Regions from separate parts of the Exiguobacterium sp. PvP048 genome, predicted to be linked through region 2. Evidence: a T-box and tRNA genes for the amino acid it is inferred to sense, from the RefSeq annotation. Region 2 holds a T-box; the other holds one or more tRNA genes.

Region 1 (15,123 bases), on a different contig from region 2:
TTGACCCAACTCGTCATCGAAACCGTCTCCGTCGCTTTATTCCTGCTTGTGTTTTATCACATGCCGGAAATCAGCCGGAAAGAGGAACGGATTAAATTTAAACTCGGAAACGCAGCAATTTCCGCACTTGTCGGCTTAAGTGTCACACTCGTTGCACTCGCTTCGCTCAGCCAACGGTCATTTGCTTCGATTGCCCAGTATTATATCGACAACGTAGCGGACCTTGCTGCCGGCGGGAACATGGTCAACGTTATTCTCGTCGACTTCCGTGGTTTTGATACGTTGTTTGAAATCAGTGTGCTCGCGATTGCCGGACTCGGGATTTACGCGATGATCAATTTCCGCAAGACAGGAGGAATCGACAAATGAAAAACCCGATCAAAAAGCATACGAATGACGTCATATTGGAATCTTCGACGACATTCATCACTTTTATCATCTTTTTGTTTGCCGTCTACCTGTTTTTCGCCGGTCACTACACACCGGGCGGCGGATTTATCGGCGGTCTTGTGACCGCCTCGGCACTGGTTCTCGTCCTATTGGCTTTTGACATCAAGACACTTCGGCAGATTCTTCCGATTGATTACAAACAGATGACGGCAGTCGGCATGTTGATTTCCGTGCTGACAGCGTCTGGTGCCCTGCTGTTCAACAAACCGTTTTTCACACATGCCCACGGTTACTTCAATTTACCGCTGTTTGGAAAAACATCTTTGCATACAGCGATGTTATTCGATTTAGGTGTTTATCTTGTGGTCGTTGGTGTGACAATGACAATTATTCAAACGATTGGGGAGAGTGATTAACGCATGGAAATCATCATGGCGATTGCAGCAGGCATCTTGACGATGTGTGCCGTCTATCTCATTCTTTCAAAAAGTGTCTTACGAATCATCATCGGAACCGGTTTACTCAGTCATGCTGCTCATCTGCTCGTCATGACGATGGGTGGTCTGAAGACCGGTGCCGCTCCTGTCATCAAGGACGGCATCACCCAGTATACGGATCCGCTGCCACAAGCCTTAGTCTTGACAGCGATCGTCATCAGCTTTGGTGTGACTGCATTTTTCCTTGTACTTGCTTATCGGGCTTATCAGGAACTGGGAACAGATAATCTGGAGGAAATGAAAGGAACCGATACGCATGATTAATTTACCATTACTACCGCTGTTAATTCCGCTGATTACCGGAGTCATCTTGATGCTGTTTCCAAACCGACTCCGCCTGCAACGATCGGTGTCGCTTGTTTCGACTTTCTTGACGATCGTTGCAACAATCTATCTCGTGTACAGTGTCCGAAAAGACGGCATTCTGACCGTGACACTCGGCAGCTGGCCGGCTCCGTTTGGTATTACGCTCGTGTCGGACATGTTGTCCGCCCTGCTTGTCTTAACGACCAGTCTGCTCGTCTTTTTTGTCATCTGGTATTCAATGTATTATTTGTCCGACTTGCACCAACGGTTTTATTATTACATCGCCGTCCAATTTTTATTGCTCGGTGTCAACGGTGCCTTCACGACAGGTGATATTTTCAACATGTTCGTCTTTTTCGAAGTATTTCTGATCTCGTCTTACGTCCTGATTGTTCTCGGCGGCAAGCCGGCTCAACTTCGGGAGTCGTTGAAGTATTTGTTGATTAACGTCATTTCGTCCGCCTTGTTCGTCATGACCGTCGCCTTTTTATACGGGGTCATCGGTTCACTCAGCATGGCTGATATTTCACAAAAGATCACTGAAATCAATCAACCCGGTATCCTAAGCGTCATCGCGGTTCTGTTTTTAATTGTCTTTGGCTTAAAGGGCGCCATCTTCCCGTTGTACTTTTGGCTTCCCGGTTCGTATCAAGTGCCGCCGACACCTGTTCTTGCCCTGTTTGGTGCCTTGCTGACAAAAGTTGGTGTCTACGGTATCTTACGGACATACAGTCTGTTCTTTTCACACCAGCAACAGTTCACGCATCAACTGCTCGGTTGGCTGGCGCTCGCAACGATCGTCATCGGTGTCATCGGGGCACTTGCGACACGTGATGTGAAACAGATTCTGATTTACAACATCATCGTTGCGGTGGGTGTCATCTTGTACGGCGTCTCTGTCATGACCCGGCAGTCGCTTGAAGGTGCCGTCTTCTACCTGATTCACGACATGCTGATCAAAGCTGCGTTATTCCTGTTGATTGGTGTGATGATTGGTATTGCCGGATCCAGCCGCTTAAAAGATATGGGTGGTATGATCAAGGACTATCCGTTGCTTGGCTGGACGTATTTCATTGCGGCATTATCACTTGCCGGCATTCCACCGCTCAGCGGATTCATCGGGAAACTGTTGATCGTCCGCGGTGGTTTTGAAGCCGGCGATCTCGTGGGTCCGTTCGTCGTCTTGATTTCGAGTCTGCTTGTGCTTTATTCCGTGATGCAGATTTTCATCCGCGGCTTCTGGGGGACACCGAAAACTTACAGCGGTCCAAAACGCCATCTGACCAAACAGTTGCTGGCTCCTGCACTCGCTTTAGTCGCAATGACCGTTTTATATGGAATCGGAACGGAAGCCGTCCGTCCGCTCATCACGCAAGCTGTCGATCCGCTAGTTGATCCGACACTCTATATCCAAGCTGTACTGAAGGAGGATTAACCTATGCCGTTTCAGTTATTACTCAACATCTTGCTTGCATTCCTCTGGATGTTTCTTGCTAACTCCTTCTCCGCCTCATCGTTCATCATCGGCTACTTACTCGGTTTGATTGCGATGTTCGCGATGCGGCGAGGGTTCAGCACCCGGTTTTATATTGGACCGTTCATCGCCTTGATCCGATTGTTCATTCGGTTTTTGTATGAACTGGTCGTCGCGAATTTGGAAGTGTTGTCCATCATTTTAAAGCCACGCCTCGACATTAAACCGGGGATTTTCGCCTATGAGACAGAACTCGAACACAATTGGCAGATTACATTGCTGTCACTGTTGATTACGTTGACCCCCGGAACGTTGGTCGTCGATATCTCGGACGATAACAAGACATTGTACATCCATGCTCTGCACATGCCGGAAGCGGATGATGCAGTGGCCTCGATCCGAAACAGTTTTGAGAAAGCCATCCTGGAGGTGAGCCGCTGATGTTAGAGACGATTTTATTCATTGCCTTAGGAGGCGTCTTCCTATCCATGCTCGGTTTATTTTACCGGGTCATTAAAGGACCGTCCGTAGCCGACCGGGTCATCGCCCTTGACTCGATCGGAATCAGCCTGATTTCCGTCGTCGGTCTCGTCTCAATTATTCTTCGGACGAGTAACTACCTCGAAGTCATTTTGTTGATCGGGATTTTAGCCTTTATCGGGACGGTCGCCTTCTCGAAATTCATCGAGAAAGGAGAGATCATCGAACGTGACCGCAATCAGTGATTTTTTTGTAGCTGCCTTTGCATTGATCGGAGCATTTTTTAGCCTCGTGACGGCACTTGGCCTTATCCGGTTACCTGACCTCTATACACGTGCGCATGCCGCCTCCAAGAGTGCAACACTCGGCGTCATGAGTATTCTTATCAGCGTCATCATCTATTTCGTCGCTGAAGACGGATTTTTCTCGTCCCGAGTCGTACTCGGCATCCTGTTTGTCTTAATCACAGCACCGATTGGCGGACATTTAATTGCCCGTGCCGCCTATTACAGTGATGTTCCGCTTTGGAAAGGTTCGGTTCAGGATGACCTTGCCAAAAATCCGGAGCATGTCACCCCTAAAAAACGACCTGCTCCTAAATTAAAATGAGCCCAGTTCTTTTTCTCTACGAGCACAAAAAACGGATGCGACCGTTCACTTAACGTGAAGGGTTCGCATCCGTTTTTGCGAATAACAAATTCAGTTCATATGGATTTTTGAGTAATTCGGCTAATGTATGTTGTTCCAGTTCCCGAATGAAAGCACGCAAGGCACGGGCAAGAATCCCTTTGAGCTGACACTGGGGTTCAATGACACAATGACCATCTGCCGCAAAACATTCGACGATATCCATCGGCTCCATCTCGCGAACGACTTTTCCGATATTGATTTCTTCCGGATCACGGATCAGCCGAAGTCCCCCGGTCCGCCCGCGTGTCGACTCCACGTATCCGAGTTTCGTCAATTGTTGTGTCACTTTCATCAAGTGATTGGAAGAAATACCGTAGTGATTGGCAATCGCCGGCATCGGTGTTACTTCATCTCGGTGAAGACCTAAATAAATCAGGACGCGAAGTCCATAGTCTGTATATTGAGTGATTCGCATGTTTTTCCTCTCTTTCTGTTCATGGAACCCATTTAAATCCCACTTCACACTGCTGTTTCATCGTATCATGTTCGATCCTAATCGAAAATAAAGGATGTGCTTTTAACAGTATACGTAACGGAAAGAGATTTGGATGCCATCCGAACAAAAAAAGTCAGTTTCCGGATCCGGAAACTGACTTTTTAAGGAATCATTTCTTTTTTGTATGTTTCAGAACTTCATTGAACCGGTCGGCGAAGTTCGTAAAGACGCCGGTCACACCGTAATCGAGCATCCGTTGCATATTTACTTTTTCATTGACTGTATACGGATGAAGCAACAATCCAGCATTCCGGATTTGTTTCGTATTTTGTCGTGTCAACGATTTAAATGATGGTCCGACACCGACAGCATACGATTTAATCGTCTTTAATTCCTGGTTCGTAACATCCGTCATTTGCGGTGCCTCAAGAAGTTGAACGAGCGGAAGTTTCGGATCTAACTGCTTGACCTTCAGTAAACTGTCCCGGCTGAACGATTGAATCATGACTTGTCCCGGTTTAATCCGGTTGCTCGATAATCCGTGACGTCGTAACGTATCCAACAGTTTTTTCTCCATCCCCGGGTAAACTTCCGGAGATTTCGTTTCGATATAGTAGTTTGCCTGTTTGCCGTACCGGTCGAAAATTTCATTTAATGTCGGTACTTTCAGTCCTTTATACTTCGCGTTGGCATATGCCGGATAGGTTTCGTTAAACCAGCTGCCCGCATCGAGACGCTTGATTTGCGCAAGCGTTTTATCCTTGACGGCTCCGGTACCATTCGTCGTCCGGTCAACCGTCTCGTCGTGCATCGCAATCAGTTGACCGTCCTTCGTCATTTGTAAATCAATTTCAATATAATCCGCTTTAAACTTTTTATGGCTCATATCGTAGGCAAGCATCGTATGTTCCGGTGCATAACCGGATGCTCCGCGGTGAGCGATGTTGACAACTCGATTTGGATCAAGCAACCCTTTCGCTTTCCCCGCTGCTTCAATACTCGTTGTACCGCTTGCGACGATCATTCCTGCGACTACCGTGACACCGATTTGTTTCAACATTTCTAGTTCCCCTTTCGAAGTAACGTACAGATGTATCTTATAGGCTGTTGATGAAGGATTTATGAACTCCATGTAATCTTCCGTATAGATTCCGTGACAAAGTTGTCACATCCACTTGAACTGATGCATAAAAACTCCCTGCTTCCGCGACGGAAACAGGGAGTAAAAATGATTGAATCAAGCTTCAAAAATCAATGACTCCGGATCTTCAAGCAAGTCTTTGATGTGCTTCAGGAACGTGACGGCTTCTTTCCCGTCAACGATTCGGTGGTCATAGGAAAGTGCAACGTACATCATTGGACGATTTTCCATCCGCTCGGCGTCGATGGCGACCGGACGCAGGTTAATCGCATGCATCCCGAGAATCGCGACTTGCGGTCCGTTCAGGATTGGTGTCGACATCAATGATCCAAACGTTCCGCCGTTTGTGATCGTAAATGTCCCACCTGTCAAATCAGATAAGCCGAGTTTGTTGTCCCGGGCTTTGACAGCCAGATTGATGATATCTTTTTCAATTTCACCGAAGTTCTTTTTGTCGGCGTCACGAACGACTGGTACAACCAAGCCGTCTGGAGCAGAAACTGCGATTCCGATATCGTAGAATTTCTTGAGAACGATTTCGTCCCCTTGAATTTCTGCGTTCAAATACGGCATTTTTTTCAATGCGGCAACAGCTGCTTTCGTGAAGAATGACATGAAGCCGAGCTTAACTTCATTGTCCTTGACGAACTTTTCCTGGCGGCGCTTCCGTAATGACATGACAGCCGACATATCGATTTCGTTAAACGTCGTCAACATCGCTGCCGTTTGTTGAACCTCTACTAAACGGTTGGCAATCGTTTTACGGCGACGTGACATTTTAATCCGTTCTTCCGGTTTACCCGGAGCTGCAGACGGTGCTGCTTGTGGTGCCGGCGCTTGCGGTGCTTTTGCTTGTTCACGTGGAGCGACTTCAAACGTCGCGACATCCTGTACACGAATCCGTCCGAGTGGATCTTGTGTCGCGACTTGTGCTAAATCGATTCCTTTTTCACGGGCCATTTTCCGAGCAGCCGGTGATGCGATCGGACGATCGGCAACCGACGTCGCTTCTGTCGCAGCAACAGGTGCCGGCTGTTCTTTTTTCGCTTCCTGTGCAACCGGTGCTTCTTTTTGCTCCGGTGCCGGCGTTGTTGCTGCCGGTTGTGCCGCTTCTCCGCCTGCCGTGATGATGGCAATCGTCTCTCCGACACGGACTGTATCCCCTTCGGCTGCCATTACTTCGGACAGGATGCCCGCTTCATCAGATGGGACTTCGATGTTAACTTTATCTGTCTCCAGCTCGACGATGGCTTCCCCTTTTTCTACCTGATCGCCGGGTTGTTTTAACCACGATGCGACCGTACCTTCTGTAATCGATTCTGCAAGTTCTGGCACTTTGATTTCCATGTTAATTCGTCCCCCTAAGACTTTTCGTGTTTGACCCCACTTGATTTTAGCTTAGACATTTGTTTCGGAAGTAGCTGATGTGCTCGGTTGATCGACTGTCGTCCGTGTTAAGGCATCTGTCAGAATCCGCGCCTGTTCGACTTTATGTCCTGTCGGATCACCTTCCGCCGTACTCGAACGTCGACGACGGCCGATATAACGGACCGTTGTAATGCCATTAACGGCAACCGATTCAAGACGCGGCTCGATGTATGTCCAAGCCCCCATGTTTTTCGGTTCTTCCTGAACCCAGACAAACTCACTGACATTCGGATAACGTTCAAGCAAAGCATTTAACTGTTTGGCCGGGAATGGATAAATTTCTTCAATCCGGACAATGTGCAACCAGTTGAAATCATCATCAGATTTCGAAACGGCTTCCGCCAAATCAATGGCCACTTTTCCGCTACAGAAGACGATTCGTTCCACTTGTTCCGGTGATTGCCCGAGACCGTCCTGTTCGACAATCCGTTTAAATGAACCGTCTGTCAGTTCCGACAAATCGGACGTCGCCAGTGGATGGCGGAGTAAACTTTTTGGTGTCATGACGACAAGCGGACGTACTTCTTCTTTTCCAAGAATCGCAGCTTGACGGCGTAGCAGATGGAAATACTGGGCCGCACTCGATACATTGGCGACCGTCCAGTTCTTTTCGCCTGACAGAGTCAGAAAACGTTCCAGGCGGGCACTCGAGTGCTCCGGTCCTTGTCCTTCATATCCGTGAGGTAACAGCATGACAAGTCCGGACGTCTGCCCCCATTTAGCACGGCTTGCCGAAATGAACTGGTCAAAGATGACTTGACCCGAGTTGGCAAAGTCGCCGTATTGGGCTTCCCACAGCACCAGTGTTTCCGGTGCGAAAACATTATAGCCGTATTCGAATCCGAGAACGCCTGCTTCCGACAACGGACTGTTGTAGACAGCAAATGATGCTGTTGCTGACTTCAAGCTGTGCATCGGTGAAAACGCTTTGCCTGTCTTCACGTCATTTAAATTGATGTTCCGCTGGGCAAATGTTCCCCGTTCTGAATCCTGACCACTGAGTCGAATCGGTGTACCGTCGGAAAGAATCGAGGCGAATGCCAACGTTTCCGCATGTCCCCAGTCGATGCCGTTTTTAGTCGTCAACGCGTCGGTCCGGCGTTTCAACACTTTTTCAAGTTTGTGGAAGACATTGAATCCGCTTGGCCATTCGAGCAACTGCTCATTGTAAGCCGTCAATTTTTCAACTGCGACACCGGTCTCGATGTGCGGGACACCTTTGAAGACAACATCCGGCATGATGCCGCCGTATTCTTTTTCGACATTCGGAACTTTCTCGCGAGCCGCTTTCATCATGTCATTGATGTCCGTTTCAATCGTCGTGACATCTTCTTTCGTGACATCATTTTGTTCCACCAGTTGCTTCGCATATAAGACACGGGCTGAGTCATGTTTATGGATCAAATCGTAAAGGACAGGATTCGTATTCATCGGCTCGTCCATCTCGTTATGTCCGAAACGACGGTATCCGATCAAATCAATCAAGACGTCTTTGTTGAATGTCGCGCGGTATTCGCTGGCAAGCAAGGCGACTGCCAAACAACTTTCCGGCTCATCTGCATTGACGTGGAAAATCGGAATCTCATACCCTTTTGCCAAGTCACTTGAATAACGGGTCGAACGGGAATCCGTCGGTTCCGTCGTAAAGCCGATTGTGTTATTGGCAATGATATGAATCGTTCCGCCTGTGTTATAACCTTTCAAATTCGTCAGGTTCAACGTTTCAGCAACAATTCCTTGTCCAGGGAAAGCAGCATCTCCATGAATGAGGATAGCGGCAGCCTTCCCTTGTTCCTGACGTGGTGCCCCTTTTTGTGAACGGTCATCTTGCGCTGCCCGTGTGAATCCTTCGACAACAGGATCGACGAACTCGAGGTGAGACGGATTGTTGGCAAGCGTCATCCGGACGTTACTTGACTGTTGTTCCATTTTTCGGTTTAACCCTAAATGATACTTCACATCACCCGTCCAACCGTACGTGATGCCGATTGATCCTTCGGAAGGGACAAGATCATGGTTCGGTGCATGCTGGAATTCCGCGAAAATCATTTCATACGGTTTGCCTAATACATGTGCCAAGACGTTTAATCGTCCCCGGTGCGCCATTCCGATATTGATTGTTTCCGACCCATTGGCAATCAGATGTCCAACGATCGTGTCGAGCAATGGAACCATCGCGTCAAGACCTTCAATCGAGAACCGCTTCTGTCCGACGTACGTTTTATGAAGATATTTTTCGAATAACTCCGTCTCGGCGAGCCGTTTGAATAACTGCTTTTTCTGTTCGACTGATAAACGTGCCGTCAATGCACCTTGTTCAATTTTTTGGCGTAACCATTTCTTTTCTTCCAAATCATCGACGTGTTGGAATTCAACGGCTGCGGCACCTGTATACTGTGCTTTTAAATGTTCGATCCCTTCATAGGCATCCTTCAGATGTCCCGGCGGTTCCGGACAAACAAGCGTGACCGGCATGCCGCGTAAATCGGCTTCCGTCAATCCGAACTGACGAAGCTCCAGCAATTCCGTTTCCCGCGGATGATCTTTCAGCGGATAGATGTCAGCCGCAAGGTGACCTTTCGCTCGAATTTGATCCGCTAAGCGACTCGCTGCCAAGTACTTTTCGAAATCTCCCGTTTCGATCGGTTGCTGAGTTACTGATTCTGCGACCGGAGCACCATTTTGTTCGAAATAGGTCCGTGTTTCTTCATCAACAGAAGAAGCATCTTCTAAAAAGCGTTCATACAATTCAATGATGTATCCAAGGTTTGGTCCATAAAATGTTTGCTGTTCCTGTTCCCGGCTTGCCATGTACGGTTCCCCCCGTTTCATTCATTCCACTCATTGTACTGAAAATCAGTATATTTCCAGCTCTCTACCTGTTAGCGCTTTCAAATCATATGACATAAAAATTCGATAATCGTCATGTTCCTTGCAACGAGGCCGAACATAACCCTTAACGATGGCCTGTATGTCAAAAGTGTTTGCCTTAGTTATTATATTACTACTTCTTTTAGGTCAGTGCGTTTCGAATTCCCAATTTCTCAGTCATAAATGTATAAGTTTTTCTTATGACTGTACCCTGTGTTGTTTATGAATGAAACCTCTCTAGGGGAAAACAGCTGTATTCGTCAAAAAAAGAGCAGAAACGACCTCCCTGAAGGCCATTCCTGCTCAATGTCTTGTGTTATAACACTTTACTTAAAAACGATTGTGTCCGTTCGTGTTGTGGAGAATCAAACAATAGACTCGGAATGTTTTCTTCGACGATGAAACCACCATCCATAAAAAGAACCCGATCCCCGACTTCACGCGCAAATCCCATCTCGTGCGTGACAACAATCATCGTCATCCCTTCAAGTGCCAATTGTTTCATGACAGCAAGGACATCGCCGACCATTTCCGGGTCGAGCGCGGATGTCGGCTCGTCGAACAACATGATTTTCGGATTCATGGCCAGGGCACGGGCAATGGCAACCCGTTGTTTTTGACCGCCGGACAGTTCCCCCGGATAGTTATCGGCTTTCTCCCGCAATCCGACTTTATCCAACAATTCGAGCGCCCGCTGTTTCGCTTGCGTTTTGTCCGTTTTCCGGACTTTCATCGGTGCAAGTGTGACGTTCTCAAGCACGGTCTTGTGGGGAAACAAGTTGAAATGTTGAAACACCATTCCGACTTCTTCACGGACTTTATTGATATCGACTTTCGGATCTGTGATGTCATGGGTATCGACGATTACTGTACCGCCCGTGATATCTTCGAGCCGGTTCAAGCAACGGAGAAACGTACTTTTCCCCGATCCCGAAGGTCCAATGACACACACGACTTCTTTTTCTTCAATCTCGACCGAAATATCCTTTAAGACTTCGTTCGAACCAAATGATTTTTTTAATTGTTTGACTTCAATGATACTCATCGCAGTGTAAACCTCCGCTCCAAGAATTTCCCTAATAGTGAAAGGAGATAGATGACGACGAAGTACATCAGACCGACGACCGTCCAGACGATGAACGGTTCAAATGTCGTTGCTTGTTGCACTTGTCCCTGTTGCGTCAAATCCGCGATACCGATGATCGATAGCAACGACGTATCTTTTAAACTGATGATCGATTGGTTCGTAATCGTCGGTAGCATACGGCGGAAGGCTTGCGGTAAAACGATTTGTGTCATCGTTTGACGCCCCGTCATACCGAGAGAACGTGCCGCTTCTGTCTGCCCTTTATCAATCGATTGAATCCCGGCCCGGATGATCTCGGCGAAATAGGCTCCGGCATTGATGGCGACAGTGAGAATCCCGGCATACATCCGGTCCATCGACAGCCACTCAAGTGAATTGAGTCCAAAATAAATGAAGAACAATTGGACGATAAAGGGCGTTCCCCGGATGACATCGATGTAGACGATGGCAATCCCGTTTAAAATCTTAAGTGGTGATAAACGCATCAAGGCGACGATCAAGCCGATTAAAAATCCGACGATGACCGCGATGATAAAGATATAGAGGGTGATCTGTAACCCTTCTAGAAAAAACGGAAACGCCGTTTTTGCGACTTCCATCAGTGACTCAACTCCCTTGTCATTCGTTCAAATGGCTTATTTTAAATACGTATCGACGATTTTGTCGTACTCCCCGTTTTCTTTCAGGTTTGCGAGTCCTTTGTTGATTTTTTTCATCAACTCTTCGTTTTCACCTTTGAGGACGGCAATTCCGTAATTATCACCATTCAAACGGTCTCCGACAAGTTTCAGACCAAGGTTTTGCTGTTTGTTTGCATAGGAGATGACCGGATAATCTTCAATCAATGCGGCAGCATTTCCGTTTTTGACTTCCTGGAACATGGCCGGGCTGTCATTGAATTGAGTGACGGTGATTCCGAGTTTGTCTGCATTATCAGTTGCATATTTTGCACCTGTTGTTCCCTTTTTAACCGCAACTTTCTTGCCTTTCAAATCATCGACTGATTTGATTTTGTTTTCATCTTCTTTGACGACCAGGATCAGCCCGGCTTTAAAGTACGGGTCTGAGAACGTAACAACCTTTTTCCGTTCCGGTGTGATACTCATTCCGGCAATCGCTACATCCAGTTGGTTCGCTTGAAGAGCGGGAATGATTCCGCTGAAATCCATCGCTTCAAACTTGATTTTAAATCCTTGATCTTTGGCAATCGCTTTGATGAGGTCGATATCGATTCCCTTGTATGTGTCCCCGTCTTTATATTCGAACGGCGGATACGTAACATCGATGCCAACCTTGTACGTCTTGTCTTTTGAGACCTCGTCCTGTGAACCGATACTACATGCGCTTAATACCACGAGACAGCTGAGCAATAAAAATAATACCGATAAATGCTTTTTCATGTTGTTACTCCTCTCTTGAAGACAAATGCCTTCTTTCATGTATTTTCCTCAAAAAATTTTCCTTAACACATATTTTATCAGAAAAATTCAAATTTTACGAACAAACTTGTTAAGAGCATGAATCAAAATTTTTCAAAATAAAAAAATAGGAGCACCCTTCTGACGAAAAGTACTCCTATTTTCACTTTAAAATGCCGCCGAGAGGACTTGAACCTCCACGGTGTTGCCACCACTAGATTCTGAGTCTAGCGCGTCTACCAGTTCCGCCACGACGACTTCTATTTATGTTATTAGAATACTAAATAGTTTTTTTCGTGTCAACGGTTTCATGCATTTTTTTATACTTTTTCTGTCGGTTCGTCTAAAATCCGCCGGACGAATCGTTCCACGACCGTATCGTATGTGTCCGGATCCTCGAAATAAGCCATCGCGTGGGCTGCATTCGGAATGACCACCAATTCTTTTTCCGTCGGACAGGCTTGATACAATTCATAGACCATTGAAGTCGGAACAAATGTATCGGCTCCGCCGTGAATAAACAGAATCGGAACCGTCGCCCGCTGGACTTGCTTAATGGCCGAGGCTTCACTGAAAAAATAGCCCGCTTTTAATTTCGTCAAGATACTTGTCATCGTCAGGAACGGGAAATGCGGCAGACGATACATCCGCTTCATTTGATAGGCGAGAACGGCGTTGACCGACGTATACGCACAATCGGAAATGATGCCTTTGATTTGCGGCGGCAACAGTTCCCCACTGGTCATCAGAACGGTTGCTCCTCCCATCGAAACACCGTGCAAAAAGATTGCACTTTCTCGGCCAAGACGAGCTACCAGATATTCGGTCCACCGGAGACAATCTTCCCGGTCATGCCATCCGAAACCAATATAGTTCCCGTCACTTTTTCCGTGTCCACGGTTATCCGGCATCATGACGTGGAAACCGGCTTGGTGATACAGATACGCAAATCCGGCCAAATCCGTTCCGACACCGCCGTATCCATGCACTAAAATCACAATCCGATCCGATGGTACAAGCGGCGGCAAGTAATGCCCGCGTAACATTAATCCGTCATGCGCCTTGACTTCAATCAATTCCAGCGGCTGTTCTTTAATCCACGTCTGCCCCGGTTGCATCAGACGGACCATTTCGTCACTCAAATCACGGTTATTGGATAAAAAGGGTTTCGGATTGGTTGCGATCGCCATTTCATAAAAGTAATAACTCGCTGCAAGCATCCCGGAACCGATTACACCTAAACCGATTTTCGTTCGTGTTCGCATTGCTCCCACTCCTCATCTGCTCTTAAAGATCAATTTGTAGTTGTGCTGAGGACTCGGCATCCTCTTCTTGTAAAATTTGTTGCCGCAGACGATGTTCGTGTTGTGCCTTTCGGTAAGCAAATTCCTGAACCAATTCTTGTCCCGTGAACCCTTCTTCGACGATGTCCGACAGCAAATCCGTTTCCGTCGTGACGATTTCCTGTGGGTTCCGAATAATCAGCACTTGACCGACCTGTGCTAACATCAGTTCATCTTTTACCTGTAACGCATCATAAAACGGTTCAGGCAGGGTCATCCGCCGTGTTTCCGGATTGATGTGCACCCGCTTGTACGCTGCTAACGATTGAAACTTCCGACTCGCCATATCTGTCCTCCTCTTCTAGATTACTGAAATGTCATGTCTAATCTAGAATCTTTTCCTTGAATCATGATAGTTGCTGATGCTCCGTTGACGAGTGTCATTTGCGGCGGTTGGTGACCGATATCGAGATCGTAAAACACCGGAATGTCCAGCAGTTCATTAAACGTCTTATACACGTCGAGGATGGTATACTCCTCAACTGTCCGCCCGCCGGCTGTTCGTCCGAACACGATGCCCGATGCCCGCTCGAACCACCCCGCGAGATACATCTGCATCAGCGAACGGTGAACGTCGGTGGCACTCGCTTCCGATACTTCAAAGTACCAAAGAATCGGTTCTTCATTCAGCTGATCCGTCTGAAACGTGACCACATCTCCGTACGGTGTTCCGATGAGATGACGAATCGTTTCAAGACATCCGCCAAGCAACCGGCCGGATACCTGTTTTTGGGCCGGATCGATTGTTTTCCACTCTGTTGCCGCGTCGAGGTGGTACATATAACGTTCGGGCCGTTCCGCATGATTCCAATTCGTCTGATACAAATCAGATGTCCACTGCGTCACGGTTGCTCCGGCAGGCGTCGCGAGAACTCGTCGCCAAGCTGTCGTCGTTTCATTCCATTCTTCACTGCGCATGTCGACGAAGTTTGGTCCGTGCGCCGTCGCAATGCCGGTCTTGAGCGTAATCGCAAACAGTAATGTACTGATATCCGAATACCCGAGCAACCACTTTGCCGGAATTCGTTCAAAATCCAGGAATGGTAACACATCAATCGCCCGTTCCCCTCCAAATGGTGGAATGATTGCATCAATTTCCGGATTTTGCAGCATTGCATTCAGCTCGTCCGCCCGCGTTTGAACCGGCGCACTTGCCGCCTGCTGTTGTGTCCAAACGGTTTGTCCGACTTGAACAGTCATTTGCCGATCCCGTAATCGATTCGTCGCCTCTTCAATCATCGGATGCAGTTCTTCCGATAATCCGGAAGACGGAGCCGTCACACCGATTGTTTGTCCGGTCCAACCTAAATAAGGATAACGCATGTCTGTTTCCTCCTGACGATGTGATATTGTTAATCGAGTGATGCTACCAATCGGCTGAGCTGTTCGACTTTTTTAGTAAACGGTTCAATGGGAACGATTCGTACTTCCCGGTGAATTTCTTTCCCGTTCGCAAAAAACAGCAAAGCCGGAGCAGTAAACACGGAAAATTCTCCGGCAATTTCCGGGACGCTTCCTAAATCGACATGTCCCGACCGAAATTCGGGATGACTCGCTAATAT
Region 2 (15,123 bases):
CGGAGTATGATCCGGAAATCCTTGGCGTCAGAGCTGACGGTCCGAAGAGGATCGAAAGAAGATTTGCCAACCTTCATCCGTCTTTACTATCAAACGATGGACCGGAAGGATGCTTCGTCGCATTACTATTTCACGACCGAATATTTTGAACAGTTGTTTCAACCGACGGAATTGTGTGAACCGTTATTGTTAATCGCGGAGTGGCAGGGAGAAGCGGTCGGTGGATATTTCGTCCTGCTCGGGAACGAGTATGCACACGGACATCTGATCGGTTGTCAACGTGATGAACATAAACTTTTTCCGAATCAGCGCCTGGAGTATGAGGCGATTTTACATTCCAAGTCAGCCGGCATGGTCGAGCAGCACCTCGGTGGCGGCTATAAGGAACGGGACAGTCTGTTTGAAAGCAAATGTCGTTATACAGGTTACCGTATGTTTGAATACCACCAAGGAAAGACGATTCTTCTTCCCCATGTCTATGAACAATTGTGTCAACGGTACGGAAGCGACGAAGCAGCCAATTATTTCCCGGAATACCGTTATCAGGAGACGGTTTTAGCCACCTGATCATCTGCAGATGATCAGGTTTTTTGGTAGGCTGATAACAGGAGGGGAAATCATGAAAAAAACAGGTTTGATTTTTGATATGGATGGGGTCATCCTCGATAGTGAAATTCAATATTTTAAAGTCCATCAACAGATGTTCAACACGTTATCAATTCCGCTGGATTTGACGCAGTATGCGACATTCATGGGGAAAACCGGGGATGAGATGTGGGAGGAACTGATCACACAACACGCGTTACCGCACTCGACGGAAGCATTGCTGGCACTCGAACACGAATTATTCCAACAGCATGCGAAGCCGGAGACCTGCGGTTTGAAGGACGGCGTAAAAGAACTGATGGAACTGGCCCGGACGGAAGGATACCGGATTGCGATTGCGTCCTCGAGTTCACTTGAAAAAATTAAACGTGTCATTACGCATTATGAATTGACGGTCGATGCTTATACGAGCGGATTTGAAGTCCCGCGTTCCAAACCGGATCCGGCGATTTTTCGTCTGGCGGCAGAGCGGATCAATCAGTCACCCGAGGCCTGTATCGTCATTGAAGACGCCGCAAACGGGATGATTGGTGCCAAAAAAGCGGGCATGGAAGTCATTGCCCTGCTCGACGATCGGATGCCGGCACAAGTCTTGCATCATGCGGATCATGCCGTATCATCGCACGCCGCGATTGGAGAAATTTTACGCAACCGTTGACGGTAAGGGAAGGTTCGGCTTACACTTACACATAGATAGTCCATTGCGACGAACTGAAGTAGTAAGGGAGTCATTCCGTTTTAGAGAGCTGGTGGTCGGTGCAAACCAGTCGGAATCGTCCGTGAACTCGTCAGGGAGCATGATTCGTGAAACCAAGTAGCGAACTCCGGTCCTTCACACCGTTATCTGTGAATCAAGTGGTCTGCTTCAGCAGACAACGTGGGTGGTACCGCGGGAGACAAACCGGTCTTTCGTCCCTATTCCTAGGGGCGGAGACCGGTTTTTTGTATATTCAGAGGAGGAATAAAGATGCCGTACAATCATCGTGAAATCGAACCGAAATGGCAAGCGCGTTGGGAACAGGACAATGCGTTCGTCACAACAGAAGATCCGGAAAAAGAAGGCTTTTATGCGTTAGACATGTTTCCTTATCCATCGGGAGCAGGACTTCATGTCGGTCACCCGGAAGGATACACGGCAACCGATATCCTGGCCCGGATGAAACGGATGCAAGGATACAACGTCCTTCACCCGATGGGATGGGATGCGTTTGGACTTCCGGCGGAGCAGTATGCGCTTGATACAGGAAATGACCCGCGGGAGTTCACTGCCCAAAACATCGAAACCTTTAAACGTCAGTTAAAAGACTTGGGATTCTCGTACGACTGGGATCGTGAAATCAATACGACGGATCCGAAATATTACAAATGGACACAGTGGATTTTTACGAAATTGTATGAACAGGGACTCGCTTTCGTTGACGAAGTCGCCGTTAACTGGTGCCCGGCTCTTGGAACGGTGCTTGCGAACGAGGAAGTCATCGACGGGCTGTCCGAGCGTGGTAATCATCCGGTTGTCCGCGTCCCGATGCGGCAGTGGGTTTTAAAAATTACCGAGTACGCGGACCGTTTGCTCGAAGATTTGGATGAACTCGACTGGCCGGAATCCGTCAAGGAAATGCAACGGAACTGGATCGGAAAATCGGAAGGTGCGGAAATCGACTTTACGATCGACGGTCATAAAAAACAAGTAACGGTCTTCACGACACGTCCGGATACCGTCTTCGGCGCAACGTATCTCGTTCTGGCACCGGAGCATCCATTTGTCACGGATATCACAACAGAGGATCACGAAGAAGCGGTTAAAGCATACATCGCTTCTGTCCAGACGAAGTCAGATTTGGAACGGACGGATCTTGCGAAAGAAAAAACAGGCGTCTTCACGGGAGCTTTTGCCGTCAACCCGATTTCAGGCGAACGTCTGCCAATCTGGATCGCCGATTATGTCCTCGCGACATACGGAACAGGCGCGATCATGGCCGTTCCGGCACACGATGAGCGTGATCATGAATTTGCGAAACAGTTTGACCTTCCGATCATCGAAGTCGTCAAAGGCGGTAACGTTGACGAAGTAGCGTATACGGGTGAAGGCGAACACGTCAATTCACAAATGCTCGACGGATTGTCAAAACAGGAGGCGATTGAAACGATCATCGCTGAACTGGAGACGAATCAAGTCGGACGCAAAAAAATCACGTTCCGATTGCGTGACTGGTTATTCAGCCGTCAGCGCTACTGGGGTGAACCGATTCCGGTCGTCCACATGGAAGACGGAACGATGAAGACACTCGATAAATCGGAACTTCCGCTTGAATTGCCGATGATTCCGGAAATCAAGCCGTCCGGCACAGGTGAATCACCACTCGCCCTTGCAGAAGACTGGCTCGATTACACGGATCCGGTCACGGGACTTAAAGGACGCCGCGAGACGAATACGATGCCACAATGGGGCGGCAGCTGCTGGTACTACCTCCGCTTCATTGATCCGCATAATGAAGAGGCGATTGCCGATCCGGAAAAACTAAAATACTGGCTTCCGGTCGATATTTATATCGGAGGAGCCGAGCATGCCGTGCTTCATTTACTGTATGCCCGCTTCTGGCATAAAGTCTTGTATGATATCGGTGTCGTACCGACGAAAGAACCATTCCAAAAGTTGTATAACCAAGGGATGATTCTTGGAGAAAACAATGAAAAAATGTCGAAATCACGCGGAAACGTCATCAATCCGGATGAAATCGTCAAATCGCACGGTGCAGATACACTCCGCTTGTACGAAATGTTCATGGGACCGCTTGATGCTTCGGTGTCGTGGTCGGAGAACGGTCTTGACGGGGCACGTCGTTTCCTTGACCGCGTCTGGCGTCTGTTCGAACGGACAGCGGACATTCAGGACGTGACGACAGTCGATGCAGACTTTGAACGTGTCTACCATCAGACGGTTAAAAAGGTAACGGAAGACTTCACGAACATTCAGTTCAACACCGGGATTTCGCAGTTGATGGTCTTCGTCAACGAGGCCAATAAACAACCGGTCTTACCGCGTCACTTCCTTCGAGGATTCATTCAATTGCTGACCCCGGTCGCACCGCACCTTGGGGAAGAGTTATGGGAACAGCTTGGTTTTGAGGATACATTGACATATGCGGCATGGCCGACATTTGACGAAACGAAACTCGTCAGCGATACAATGGAATTCGTCATTCAAGTCAACGGTAAAGTCCGTTCGAAGCTCGTCATCAGCATGGAGGCAACAAAAGAAGAAATTGAAGCCCTTGCGTTTGCCGATGAAAAAACACAAGAGTGGATTGGCGATAAAACGGTTCGGAAAGTCATCGTCGTTCCGAAAAAACTGATCAATATCGTAGCGAACTAAGGTAAAACCCCTCATCTGATTCGTCAGATTGAGGGGTTTTCGTTTACCTCCGTCGCAAGTCCGCTTTTTTTTTAGGGCGCCTTCTGCTAAACTGAATCAGAAACCGAGACAGAAAGGCGATTTGTGTAAATGAAACGAACTTATATAGTCTATACAACGATTTTTGCCGTCGTCTCCGGTCTGATCCTTTGTGTGTCGCTCGTCTTTTCGAGACCTGAGACCGTCGCACAAATCAAAGAGACGTTTGCCAAAATTGAGACACAATCGAAACACCAAGCAGCAGTTAAACAAGTACCGACGAAAACACCGTCTTCCATTCCGAATCCGGAAGAACCATTGATCAAAAACGTCCAACAGATGTTGTACGATGATTCGATCGGTTCCTATCTTGTCGTAACGGAAGATTATCACTTTTTCGAAATCAGCGGGACCGGCGAACGAATCAATGCGTCATTCCAAATCGAGGATGAAGGCAAATTGATGTTATCGGGACTTGACGGTATGACGCTCGTTGACGGCGAGACCGTCGCCTTATTGACGTCCAATCAAATTCTCGTGACCGTTAAACGGGAAGAAGGCGTCTGGAAAGAAGACAAACGGGAACGGGTGGCAGGTACGACGATCCGCGACAGTTTCCACGGACTCGGTTACGATGCCAAGAAAAAACAATTCTACACGATCAATCACATTCGTTCGTTAGCGCGAAGTGAACTGACGTATTTCACGACGAAACAAGATGAAATAAAAATCGATAAAGATGCGACCGCAAAGGAAAAACGCGCTTTAAAGAAAAAACGAAAACCGCCGTATTTGACGATTGTAGAGCGAAAGCGGATTGACACGGCCGGCGGCATGCGCAGTGATGCGAAAAAAGCCTTCACGGAAAATTTCCGTCCGATTGGTCTTGCTGAACGGCAAGGGCGGATTTACACGTTGGATTCGGAAGCATTATTCCTGTATTCGATTGACACGAAAGATGTGACGATTACAGGGGAGTCGGCAAGCCCGAAAGTCTACGGGGCAGAAGGCATATTTGTTCAGGACAATGAGTTGTTTGCTTTGATCCAAACAGATAAATTCTCGAGCCGTTCGTTTACACCAATCGACTAAAAGGCTAGCTCCGTGTGGAACTAGCCTTTTTGTCATAACGCGGTCAGTGCAGCATTCGTGCCGGCGCAATGTCCGGTCACGAAAGCGGCTGTGATATTATAACCGCCTGTATAGCCGTGGATGTCGAGGATTTCGCCGGCGAAAAAGAGACCGTCTGCTTTTTTCGACATCATCGTTTTTGGTTGGATTTCCTTGATCGAAACACCGCCGCCGGTGACGAACGCTTTATCAAAGTCGAGTGTTCCGACTGCTTGAAGCGGGAAGCGTTTGAGCGTCGCCAGCAATTGAGTGAAGTCCTGTTTTTTAATTTGCGTACAGACTTCATCTCCAAAACCGATCCGGGCAAATAACAGATCGAGCAATCGTTCCGGAACAAATCCTTTTAACGCATTGCGGACCGTTTTTTTCGGGTTAGCGGCAAGGGCAGCTTGGAACCGTTCCGTCAGGGCACCAATCGATTCTTCCGGGAACAAGTCGATCGAAAGATGGACAACACGCTCACCGGACCGTTTTCTTTCTTTGATCGTGTACTGACTGCACCGTAAAGCAATCGGACCACTCAGACCGAAATGGGTAAATAACAGATCGCCGGTGTGCGTCTTGATCGGTTTATCTTTTTTACCGTGAACCGTCAGCGCGACGTCACGTAACGAAAGACCCTGAAGTGTCTTTTCTTGGATGAACGTATCGTTCAGTAAAATCGGCACTTCGGTCGGGAAAAGTTCCGTGATCGTATGACCGGCTTTACGTGCCCAAGGATAACCGTCGCCGGTTGAACCGGTATGGGGAACCGATTGTCCACCGACAGCGACGACACAACTCTTCGCTTCGAGGCGGGATCCGTCCGCAAGCAGGACGGCTGCGAACGAACCGTCCGGATGGAAGTCAAGTGTTGCAACTTCCGCATTGATTTGAATTTCAGCGCCGTGCTGGCGGATTTGATCAATCAATACCCGGACGACGTCAGCTGCTTTATCGGAAACCGGGAACATCCGTCCATTATCCTCTTCCTTCAGAGCGACACCAAAGCCCTCGAACAGTTCAATGATGGATTCATTATTGAACTGAGAAAAGGCACTGTAGAGAAAACGGCCGTTTCCGGGAATCGATTGAACCAATTCTTCCAATGGTTTGCGGTTCGTGACGTTGCATCGACCGCCGCCTGAAATTGCCAATTTTCGTCCGAGTTTACTTCCTTTATCGAGCAAAAGCGTCTTTGCGCCTGCTTGTAACGAGGCGAGCGTTGCCATTAAGCCGCTTGGTCCGCCTCCGATTACGATTACATCATACATGTGGTCACCTCATTTGTTGGATTCTGCTTGTTTCACTTTAGCAGAAGTTTGTACTGTAAACAAACCGTCTCTTTCTTTTATGGAAGCTGAGCGGTATAATGATTTGCAATTGTGCAAGAGAGAACTTGTATATTGAGACGTTTATCGAGTCAAGAAAAAATAGAAAGTGCGAGGAAGGTTATCCATGTCGACTGTGAGCAAAAAGCAAGAAACTTCATCCAGTAATACCGGATTCGTTCGTGGAACGATGTTGTTGTCCGGTGCATCACTCATCTCCCGTGCCCTTGGTCTGATTTATCTGTTTCCGTTTCAGTTCATGGTCGGAGCGACGGGAATCATGTTTTACACGTATGCCTATAATTATTATGCCATCATGATTGGTCTCGCAACAGCCGGTATCCCGGTCGCCGTCTCGAAGTTTGTCGCGAAGTACAATGCGATGGGGGAATATGACACGAGCGAGCGTTTATATCGATCTGGCTTAAAAATCATGTCCATCACCGGTGTCGTTTCCTTTCTGGCCTTATTCTTACTGGCTCCGTATCTGGCTCACCGGGCAATTCCCGGAGGAGATGTCGACTCGGCCTCTTACGTCGATGCCGTCACGATGACGATTCGCGGAGTCAGTTTCGCCTTGATTCTGATTCCGGCGATGAGTATGACGCGCGGGTATTTCCAAGGGTATCAATCGATGGGGCCGACTGCGATTTCACAAATCTTGGAGCAGATTGTCCGGATCATCTTTTTACTGGCCGGCGTCAGCATCGCGATTTATCTGTTTGATACCGATGCAGCCTGGGCAGCAACGATTGCGACATTCAGTGCCTTCATCGGGGCAATCGGCAGTGTCGCTGTGCTCGTTTATTATTTCCGGAAACGTGCTCCCGGCTTAAAAGCGTTACGCGACGGTCAGACGACGATATCGCCGGATCGCCCGTTATCAGGGTTGTATAAAGAACTGTTGACGTATGCGATTCCGATCGTCATGGTCGGTCTGTCGACACCGCTTTATCAGGTCATTGATCAAAACACGATGAATGCGGCTTTACAAAGCATCGGATACACGCTTGAAGCCGCCGGAAACGCAACAGCCTATCTGATTGCAGATAGTCATAAAATTGTCTTGATTCCGGTTTCGGTCGCGACAGGATTATCCTTATCCGCGACACCACTTTTGACGGCCTCGTTTACACAAGGGGATATGCGGAAAGTCCGGAAACAAATTTCGCAAATTTACCAGCTGGCCTTTTTCGTAACGATCCCAGCGGTCGTCGGTATGATTTTACTGAGTGAAGAGACATTCCATGTCTTATTCCCGAGAGATCAGGCGGCATGGGTCTATTTATTAAGTTATGCACCAAGTGCGTTATTCCTCGCATTGTATTCCGTGACAGCGGCAGTACTGCAAGGAATCAACCGGCAGTATTTCACGATTATTGCGACACTGGCAGGATTGCTGACGAAGTATCTGTTGAACGCACCGTTGATTCACTGGACCGGAGACGGAACAGGGGCCGGATATGCAACCATCCTTGGATACGTCGTCGCAATCGGATTGATGTTCTTCCGGATTACACAAACGGTTCAGTTCCCGTTCAGCACAGTCTTGCGCCGGACGTCACTGATTATGATCATCAGTGCCATCATGGGTGCGAGCGTCGCGCTCGTCAAATGGGGATTAGCAGCTCTGCTTCCCGCTACGACGATCGGTTCACTCATCATCTTAATCGTCGGAGCCGGAATCGGGATTGTCGTCTTTGCAGGTCTTGCCATTTGGAGCGGTCTTGCGGAAGCCGTACTTGGACGAAAATTTTCAATGAAACGAGGACGAGGAAATGCGTCTAGATAAATTACTCTCAAACATGGGAGCAGGATCCCGAAAAGAAGTAAAACAATTACTCAAATCGGGTGCGATTCAAGTCGATGGCGAAATCGTCTACGACCCGAAACAGCACGTCGATACAGAAAATCAACAAGTGTTATTATACGGCGAACCGGTCACGTATCAAAAATTCATTTATTTAATGATGAACAAACCGCCCGGCGTAATCAGTGCGACAGAAGATAAGCGGGATCAAACCGTGATTGATTTACTGTTTGACGACGTGACGTACTTCAAACCGTTCCCGGTCGGACGACTCGACAAGGATACGGAAGGGTTGCTCTTGCTGACGAATGACGGATCATTTAATCATGCATTGATGTCACCGAAAAAACACGTCGAGAAAGTCTATTATGCGGAAGTCATCGGTACGCTGACAGAAGAGGACGTGGAGGAAGTTGCAGAAGGGGTCACACTTGAGGACGGCTATAAAACAAAGCCGGGCAAGCTGATCATCTTGGAAGCAACGGACGAAACATCAACACTCGAGCTGACGATTACCGAAGGGAAGTTCCATCAGGTCAAACGGATGATGCTTGCTCTCGGAAAAGAAGTGACGTATCTGAAACGGTTGTCAATCGGACAATTGCCGCTTGATCCGACACTTGAAGCAGGAGAATACCGGGAACTCACACGTGGCGAATTAGCCTTGTTTGACTGGAAACCGGAATGAAAAAAGGACGCTCTTCTTATAGAAGGGCGCCCTTTTTGAATTATTGATTACGCAACGCTTCTGCAATCGGGAAGGGACCGCTTAATACTTCGAACTGACGTGTTTGAGTCGGGTGATCAATCAAGGTTACGAAGAGGGCCGCGATATCATCACGTGAGACTTCGCGTCCTTCATACGAATCAAAGTGTTCTTTTGTCTCGATCGTACCGCTCGGTTCATCATAACTGAGTGGACCCGGACGGACAATCGTATAATCGAGACCGCTATCTTTTAAATGACGGTCGGCCGCACCTTTTGATTCCAGATAAACTTTTAAATCACCTTGCGGATGATCGGCACCGATTGAACTGAGCATCAAGAAACGCTCAATCCCGCTTGCTTTGGCCGCATCGATGACTTTAATGGCTCCATCCTGGTCGACGGCGCGCGTCAACTCTTCCGAAGCTCCGCCGGCACCGGCTGCAAAAATAACGAGATCCGCATCTTTGACGACATCTGTCACATCTTTCGTTAAATCACCAAGACGGACCTCGGATGCGCCAAGGGCGATTAAGTCATTGATTTGATTTTCTTCCCGTACGACGGCGATAGCTTGATGCTGACCTTGTTTTCCGATCAGTTCAACCATTTTTCGCCCGGTTGTTCCGTTTGCTCCAATGATTAAAATATTCATCTCATCATCTCCTTCTCAAACTAGATATACCCTGCCTGAAAAAAAAATAACAAAAAAAGACGCGAAGGATTCGCGTCGTTACAGAAAATAGTTTGGTGAAACATCTTAATCAGCCGGCTTGTCGTTGTTTTTTACTTGATGTCCAAGTACCGCGTCTTGGGCTTACAATGAGGTTGTTGTATTCGAGCACGTTCAAGTCACGCTGGACGGTTCTTGAAGTAATGCCGAACTCTTCAACCAAGTCTGCTGTCGTAGTAGCTCCGTTCTCATTGATATAGAGATAAATCGATTTAATCCGGGTCAACATACGGTCTGTAGAATCTTTCATTGGTATAACCACTCCCCCAATGGATAGAATAGTGTTCTAAAGCTTCGGGTGACAAAAGACGATGATGAATTAAGTTGTTTCGCCTTTAGTATAACTCTTTTAATATAGAATGCAAGTAATTTAACCGAACGTTTTCAAAAAACACATAAACTTTCAATATTTAATAGCGAATGAAACGTCTTTTATTCATTTTAATGTTCGTTAAAAACGTAATAACAAAAGATTTGGTATTTTGGATGTTCGTAATTGTCAAATTTTCGCTATACTTAAAGGTGAACGAATTAGCGGACAAGGGAGAGAAGTCAAATGGTCAATTGGAAAGAAGAAGTCATGGCACGACGTGAAGATCTCTTAGTTGATTTAAAGGAACTATTAAGCATACCGAGTATTCTCGATGAAACGACGATTCAAGAAGGTGCTCCGTTCGGGACGGAAGTCAAACGGGCACTCGATTGGATGCTTGCGCTGGGGGAACGGGATGGATTTATTACGAAGAACGTCGACGGATATGCCGGTCACCTCGAGTATGGTCAAGGAGATGAATTACTCGGAATCCTCTGCCACCTGGACGTCGTACCAGCAGGCGGTGACAATTGGACATACGGCCCGTTCAATCCGACATTAGCCGACGGGAAATTGATTGCGCGGGGTGCAATCGATGATAAGGGACCCACGATGGCGGCGTATTATGCCTTGAAGATCGTCAAAGAGTTGGGACTTCCGCTTTCAAAACGGATTCGTTTGATTGCCGGTGGGGATGAAGAAAGCGAATGGCGCTGTGTGAATCATTACTTCAAGCATGAAGAAATGCCGACGCTTGGATTTGCACCGGATGCTGATTTCCCTATCATTAACGCTGAAAAAGGATTGTATGACGGATTACTCGTTCAAGGTAAACCCGTAAAAGCAGCAGATACAGGCTATCAACTCGTTCGTTTCGAAGGCGGAGAGCGTCCGAATATGGTACCGGGTCACGCGACGGCTACGGTTCATGTCGCTGAACGGGGAACAATCGAAGAAGATTTCCATCAGTATCTGGAGAAACAAGGTGTGACAGGGACAGTCAAGGAGACGGCTGAAGGACTTGTCTTTGATGTCATCGGCGTCGCGGCGCATGCGATGGAACCGGATAACGGGAAAAACGCAGCCCTTCATTTGGCACGTTTCCTGCATACCCTTCATCTTGATTACAATGGCCGCCGTTATCTTGAGATGGTCGTGCATATGTTCCGTGATTCACGTGGTGTGGCGCTTGGTGTGGCTGCATCCGATGAAACGGGCGACTTGACGATCAACGGAGGTGTTTTCCGTTACGAACAGGGGCAAGGAACGGCTTCGCTTAATATCCGTTATCCTTATAGTGCTGATTTCACAGAACGCTTACAGTTGATTAAAGAAGCAGCCATCGCATACGGGTTCGAACTTCAAACACGCACACATATGCCGCCGCATCATGTCGATCCGAACCATGAACTAATCCGGACACTCAGTGCGGTCTATGAACGGCAAACAAATCAAAAGGCCGACTTGATTGCGATCGGTGGCGGAACCTACGCCCGTTCATTGACAGCTGGTGTTGCATTTGGACCTGTTTTCCCGGGCGGACCGGAAGTCGCGCACCAAGTGGATGAGTATGTTGATTTTGAAGAGTTGTTATTAGCCGTCGCCATCTATGCAGAAGCGATTTACGAATTGGCGAAATAAACATCTGTTCATCTGAAAAACCAATTTATAAGGAAATGAATCCCCCGAATCCATTGTGATAGGGGGATTGATTCTTGAAGGAGAGTCAGTTGTGATCCATCGTCAAAAATATCATTTTCAAGCCCTGTATTTTTTCATCTTCTTTGGGCAAGGTGCACTTATTCCCTATTTGGCACTGTATTTTTCCAATGATGCGTTTCAATTATCAGCATCGGAAATCGGAACGATTGTTGCAGTAGGTCCCGTATTATCGATTGTCTTACAGCCGATTTGGGGAATGGCCGCCGACCGGTTCGGGCGACCGAAACGTTTACTGTTGGTGGCCTTACTCACGGCAGGTCTCTTAACCATCAGTTATTTACTGACTTCTATTTACTTATTTCTGTTATTGATTTCTTCACTCTGGGCGTTGTTCCAGTGCGCACATATTCCGCTCGTCGATACATTGGCGATTGAATTCTCCAAAAGAAAATCAGTCGACTACGGGGCGTTACGCTTATTTGGCTCCGCCGGTTTTGCGCTCGCTGTCTTTATTCTCGGACAGGTGACGGAACAGGGCTCGCTCGGTGCAATTTTTTATGCGAGTGGAACAGCACTCGTTCTCGGATTTCTGGTGTTGATTGGAATTGAAGAAACCCCTGTTTCGACGGTCGAACGTGAACACATTCCATTGAAGGCCTTGTTTTCGAATAAACGTTTTTTACTGTTTTTAGCAGGCGGCAGTTTAGTGTTTGGACCGATTTTTGCCAACAATTATTACTTCGGCAGTTACGTGACGATTCGTGGAGAGTCGACGGCACTCGTCGGAACGCTGTTTTTTGTTGCGGTGTTATGCGAAATTCCATTCATGCGTATTGCGACACGAGTCATGATGCGGTTTGGGCCGATTCCTGTCTTGGTGTTTATTTCCGTCTTATCCGCGTTGCGGACCGGAATCTTGGCGCTTGAGCCGCCAATTTTTACACTTTGGATTTTGGCGGCATTACAAGGATTCATCATCGGTCTGTTGATTCCTGTCGCTCTTGATTATGTCCGTTCGCTGGTACCGCCTTCAACAGTGGCGACGGCAGTCAGTACGTATATGGCGACGACGACCGGTCTTGCGACGGCATTATTCAATTTAATGAGCGGGATTGTTTTGGATCAATGGACCATCTACGCGGTATTTTGGGTATATACAGGTAGTAGCCTGTTAGGTGCTTGTTTGTATCTGATCAGCTCAAAAATCAAGGAGTGATCCGTATGCAAAAACACTTTTTCATCGCCATTCCGGTTGCTGACGAGACGTTGGCGCGATTCGCGTCTTCCCTGAAACTTGAGCGTTATTACAAAACGGTATATGAACCGAACGAATATCATCTGACACTGCGTTTTTTAGGCTCACTAACCAATGACGAGTTGAGAAACTGGCGGCGTCAGCTGACGGAGATTACGCAAATGACTTCCGCCTTTACTTTAAAATTAGATCACCTTGAACGATTTGGATTAGCAGAACGACCCCGTGTCTTTGCTGCCGGACCGGCATATGAGGAAAAACTGTTTCAGCTTGCCCGGCAGATTGATCCGAATCCGGCTAAACCGTTTGTTCCACACATTACCCTTGCGAAGAAGTGGAATCAAGAAGTGTCGCTCCACCCACCCGAACAAACACCTGCCGCCAGCTTACATGTCAAAGAAATCGTTCTGTATCAGATTTGCCCGGACAATCAACCGCGGTATCAGGCAGATACACGATTTCAATTTGGGAAGAATGAACGAGGTGATATGATTGGCATTATTGATGAAACTTTATGATTTAGAAAGCCGTTACGAAAGAAATCCGCTCGAAACTTCAAAACGTTTTAAAGATCAGCAGCTTGTTGATTATGCGAACGTCTTGAAAAAATGGGAGACGGGTGAATTGTTCCCGGGTGAGACGATCATCCGGCCGAAAAAATGGTGGCAGCCTTTTAAGAAACCGGAAATGTTTCAGGTGCCGGGAAAACAAATCTCGAAGTCTGCTTTTGATAAATGGTACAAAAAGCGAGTGGAAGTTCAAAAGTTAATTTATGTCGCGGGCGGAGCGACGGAGGATGACATCTGGCGGCTTCCTTTAAGACGACACCTGGATTTTTATCAGATGCTGCATCTCTTGAATGATCAATTCGGTATGTTTTACCGTGCCGTCATTCAGTACCAGCAAGGAGAAGTGGAACTCAGTCCGTTTGTCGTAGGGCCTTCTGCCATCTATATACTGGATTGGTTAGACGGCGAAGAGAGCATCTATCACATCAAACGCAGTAAACTGTGGCGCGAACAACCATTCAAAGCCTCGCCGAAAAACATCGTTAATCCGTTAATCAGTTTAAAACGGACAGAGGATATCCTGCGATTGATTTTAGGTTCCGAATTCATATTGCCAATCGAGCGTGTCGTCATAGCGTCACAAGGCTATTTCGATCAAATGCCAAAAGAGACAACGACGACTTACGTCAGTAAGATTGATTTTACAGAGTGGTTGCGGAAAATGAATCTGTCGGCTGTGCATACAAAAGCTTTTCAGATGCGCGTATGCGAACAGATTTTAAAAGAGACCGTTTCGGTGACATTCCAAATGGCACTGAACAGTCAGGAAAACGGGCGGATTCAAAAATAGGGAGGGAAGCGGCAAGATGTTTGCTTGTCGCGTAAACAGATGATAAATAATGAATTGGAAACGCAACAAGTCAGATTGTATTCAGTTGAGTTCGTGACATTTCAAACCATCTTAATGGAAACCGAAACACCGTTTGGACAAGGTGAGTTTTCGCTCGTCTGTGATGGTGAGCCGATGGACTACTCCATCGAAAATCGGGAAGATATGGACGGAACAATCAAACTGACACTGCTGCTCGACCGGGCGGTTGAATTGGAACGCTGTTATGAAATCATCTTACCCGATCAGGAACGAGTCCGCGTGCTGCCAAATCGGATTGTACAGACGGCAGGATTTGATCGCAAATACAGTTATGAAGGACCTTTGGGTGCGGTCTATGAAACCGACATGATTTCCTTATACGTCTGGTCCCCGCTGGCTGAACGGTTGGAATGTATCCGCTACGATCAAGACGGTGTCGAAAGGGACAGCCGGGACTTTGAACGGCAAGAACGCGGCGCGTATCGGTTAGTGGTTCCCCGTTCATGGGAGAACAGCCTGTACCGTTACCAGGTCACGACGTATCAAGGAACAGAGGAAGTTGTTGATCCTTATGCCAAGGCTGTCAGCGTAAATGGACAATTCGCGGTTCTGCTTGATGTCGAGCAAGAAATCAACCGACAGTTTCCTCACCGGCAAAAACGGCCGTTGTTAATCAAACCGACAGATGCCATCCTTTATGAAGCACATATTCGGGATTTCACGATTGATCCGTCTTCCGGTTCTCATTATCCCGGACAATACCTCGGTATGACGGAAACAGGGACCGTATCACCGGAAGGACGCTCGACAGGCATCGATTATTTAC

What was found. The T-box of region 2 lies ahead of leuS (leucine--tRNA ligase). A T-box ahead of a tRNA ligase gene usually reads a tRNA of that ligase, here a tRNA-Leu.
Region 1: it has a tRNA-Leu gene. The T-box ahead of leuS (leucine--tRNA ligase) is inferred to sense a tRNA for this amino acid. The anticodon was not compared.

Annotation. Positions count from the first base shown of each region.
Region 1 is NZ_JBEPSU010000003.1:269,912-285,034, forward strand. Features, by position in the region: gene ABIC15_RS09200 (Na+/H+ antiporter subunit A) at 1-369, shown strand, start outside; gene ABIC15_RS09205 (Na(+)/H(+) antiporter subunit B) at 366-806, shown strand; gene ABIC15_RS09210 (Na(+)/H(+) antiporter subunit C) at 810-1,151, shown strand; gene ABIC15_RS09215 (Na+/H+ antiporter subunit D) at 1,144-2,628, shown strand; gene ABIC15_RS09220 (Na+/H+ antiporter subunit E) at 2,632-3,108, shown strand; gene ABIC15_RS09225 (Na(+)/H(+) antiporter subunit F1) at 3,108-3,392, shown strand; gene mnhG (monovalent cation/H(+) antiporter subunit G) at 3,376-3,756, shown strand; gene ABIC15_RS09235 (Rrf2 family transcriptional regulator) at 3,806-4,252, opposite strand; gene ABIC15_RS09240 (glycerophosphodiester phosphodiesterase) at 4,443-5,333, opposite strand; gene odhB (2-oxoglutarate dehydrogenase complex dihydrolipoyllysine-residue succinyltransferase) at 5,511-6,761, opposite strand; gene ABIC15_RS09250 (2-oxoglutarate dehydrogenase E1 component) at 6,813-9,674, opposite strand; gene ABIC15_RS09255 (amino acid ABC transporter ATP-binding protein) at 10,030-10,758, opposite strand; gene ABIC15_RS09260 (amino acid ABC transporter permease) at 10,755-11,399, opposite strand; gene ABIC15_RS09265 (transporter substrate-binding domain-containing protein) at 11,436-12,200, opposite strand; tRNA gene ABIC15_RS09270 (tRNA-Leu) at 12,393-12,476, opposite strand; gene ABIC15_RS09275 (alpha/beta hydrolase) at 12,539-13,483, opposite strand; gene ABIC15_RS09280 (hypothetical protein) at 13,506-13,847, opposite strand; gene ABIC15_RS09285 (S66 family peptidase) at 13,868-14,884, opposite strand; gene ABIC15_RS09290 (thioredoxin family protein) at 14,914-15,123, opposite strand, start outside.
Region 2 is NZ_JBEPSU010000001.1:533,108-548,230, reverse strand. Features, by position in the region: gene ABIC15_RS02725 (peptidoglycan bridge formation glycyltransferase FemA/FemB family protein) at 1-567, shown strand, start outside; gene ABIC15_RS02720 (HAD family hydrolase) at 620-1,264, shown strand; T-box leader at 1,304-1,526, shown strand; gene leuS (leucine--tRNA ligase) at 1,574-3,979, shown strand; gene ABIC15_RS02710 (hypothetical protein) at 4,109-5,089, shown strand; gene ABIC15_RS02705 (BaiN/RdsA family NAD(P)/FAD-dependent oxidoreductase) at 5,122-6,381, opposite strand; gene ABIC15_RS02700 (putative polysaccharide biosynthesis protein) at 6,566-8,230, shown strand; gene ABIC15_RS02695 (pseudouridine synthase) at 8,217-8,936, shown strand; gene ABIC15_RS02690 (SDR family oxidoreductase) at 8,977-9,609, opposite strand; gene ABIC15_RS02685 (DeoR family transcriptional regulator) at 9,719-9,937, opposite strand; gene pepV (dipeptidase PepV) at 10,244-11,641, shown strand; gene ABIC15_RS02675 (MFS transporter) at 11,733-12,878, shown strand; gene thpR (RNA 2',3'-cyclic phosphodiesterase) at 12,884-13,435, shown strand; gene ABIC15_RS02665 (hypothetical protein) at 13,410-14,276, shown strand; gene pulA (type I pullulanase) at 14,331-15,123, shown strand, end outside.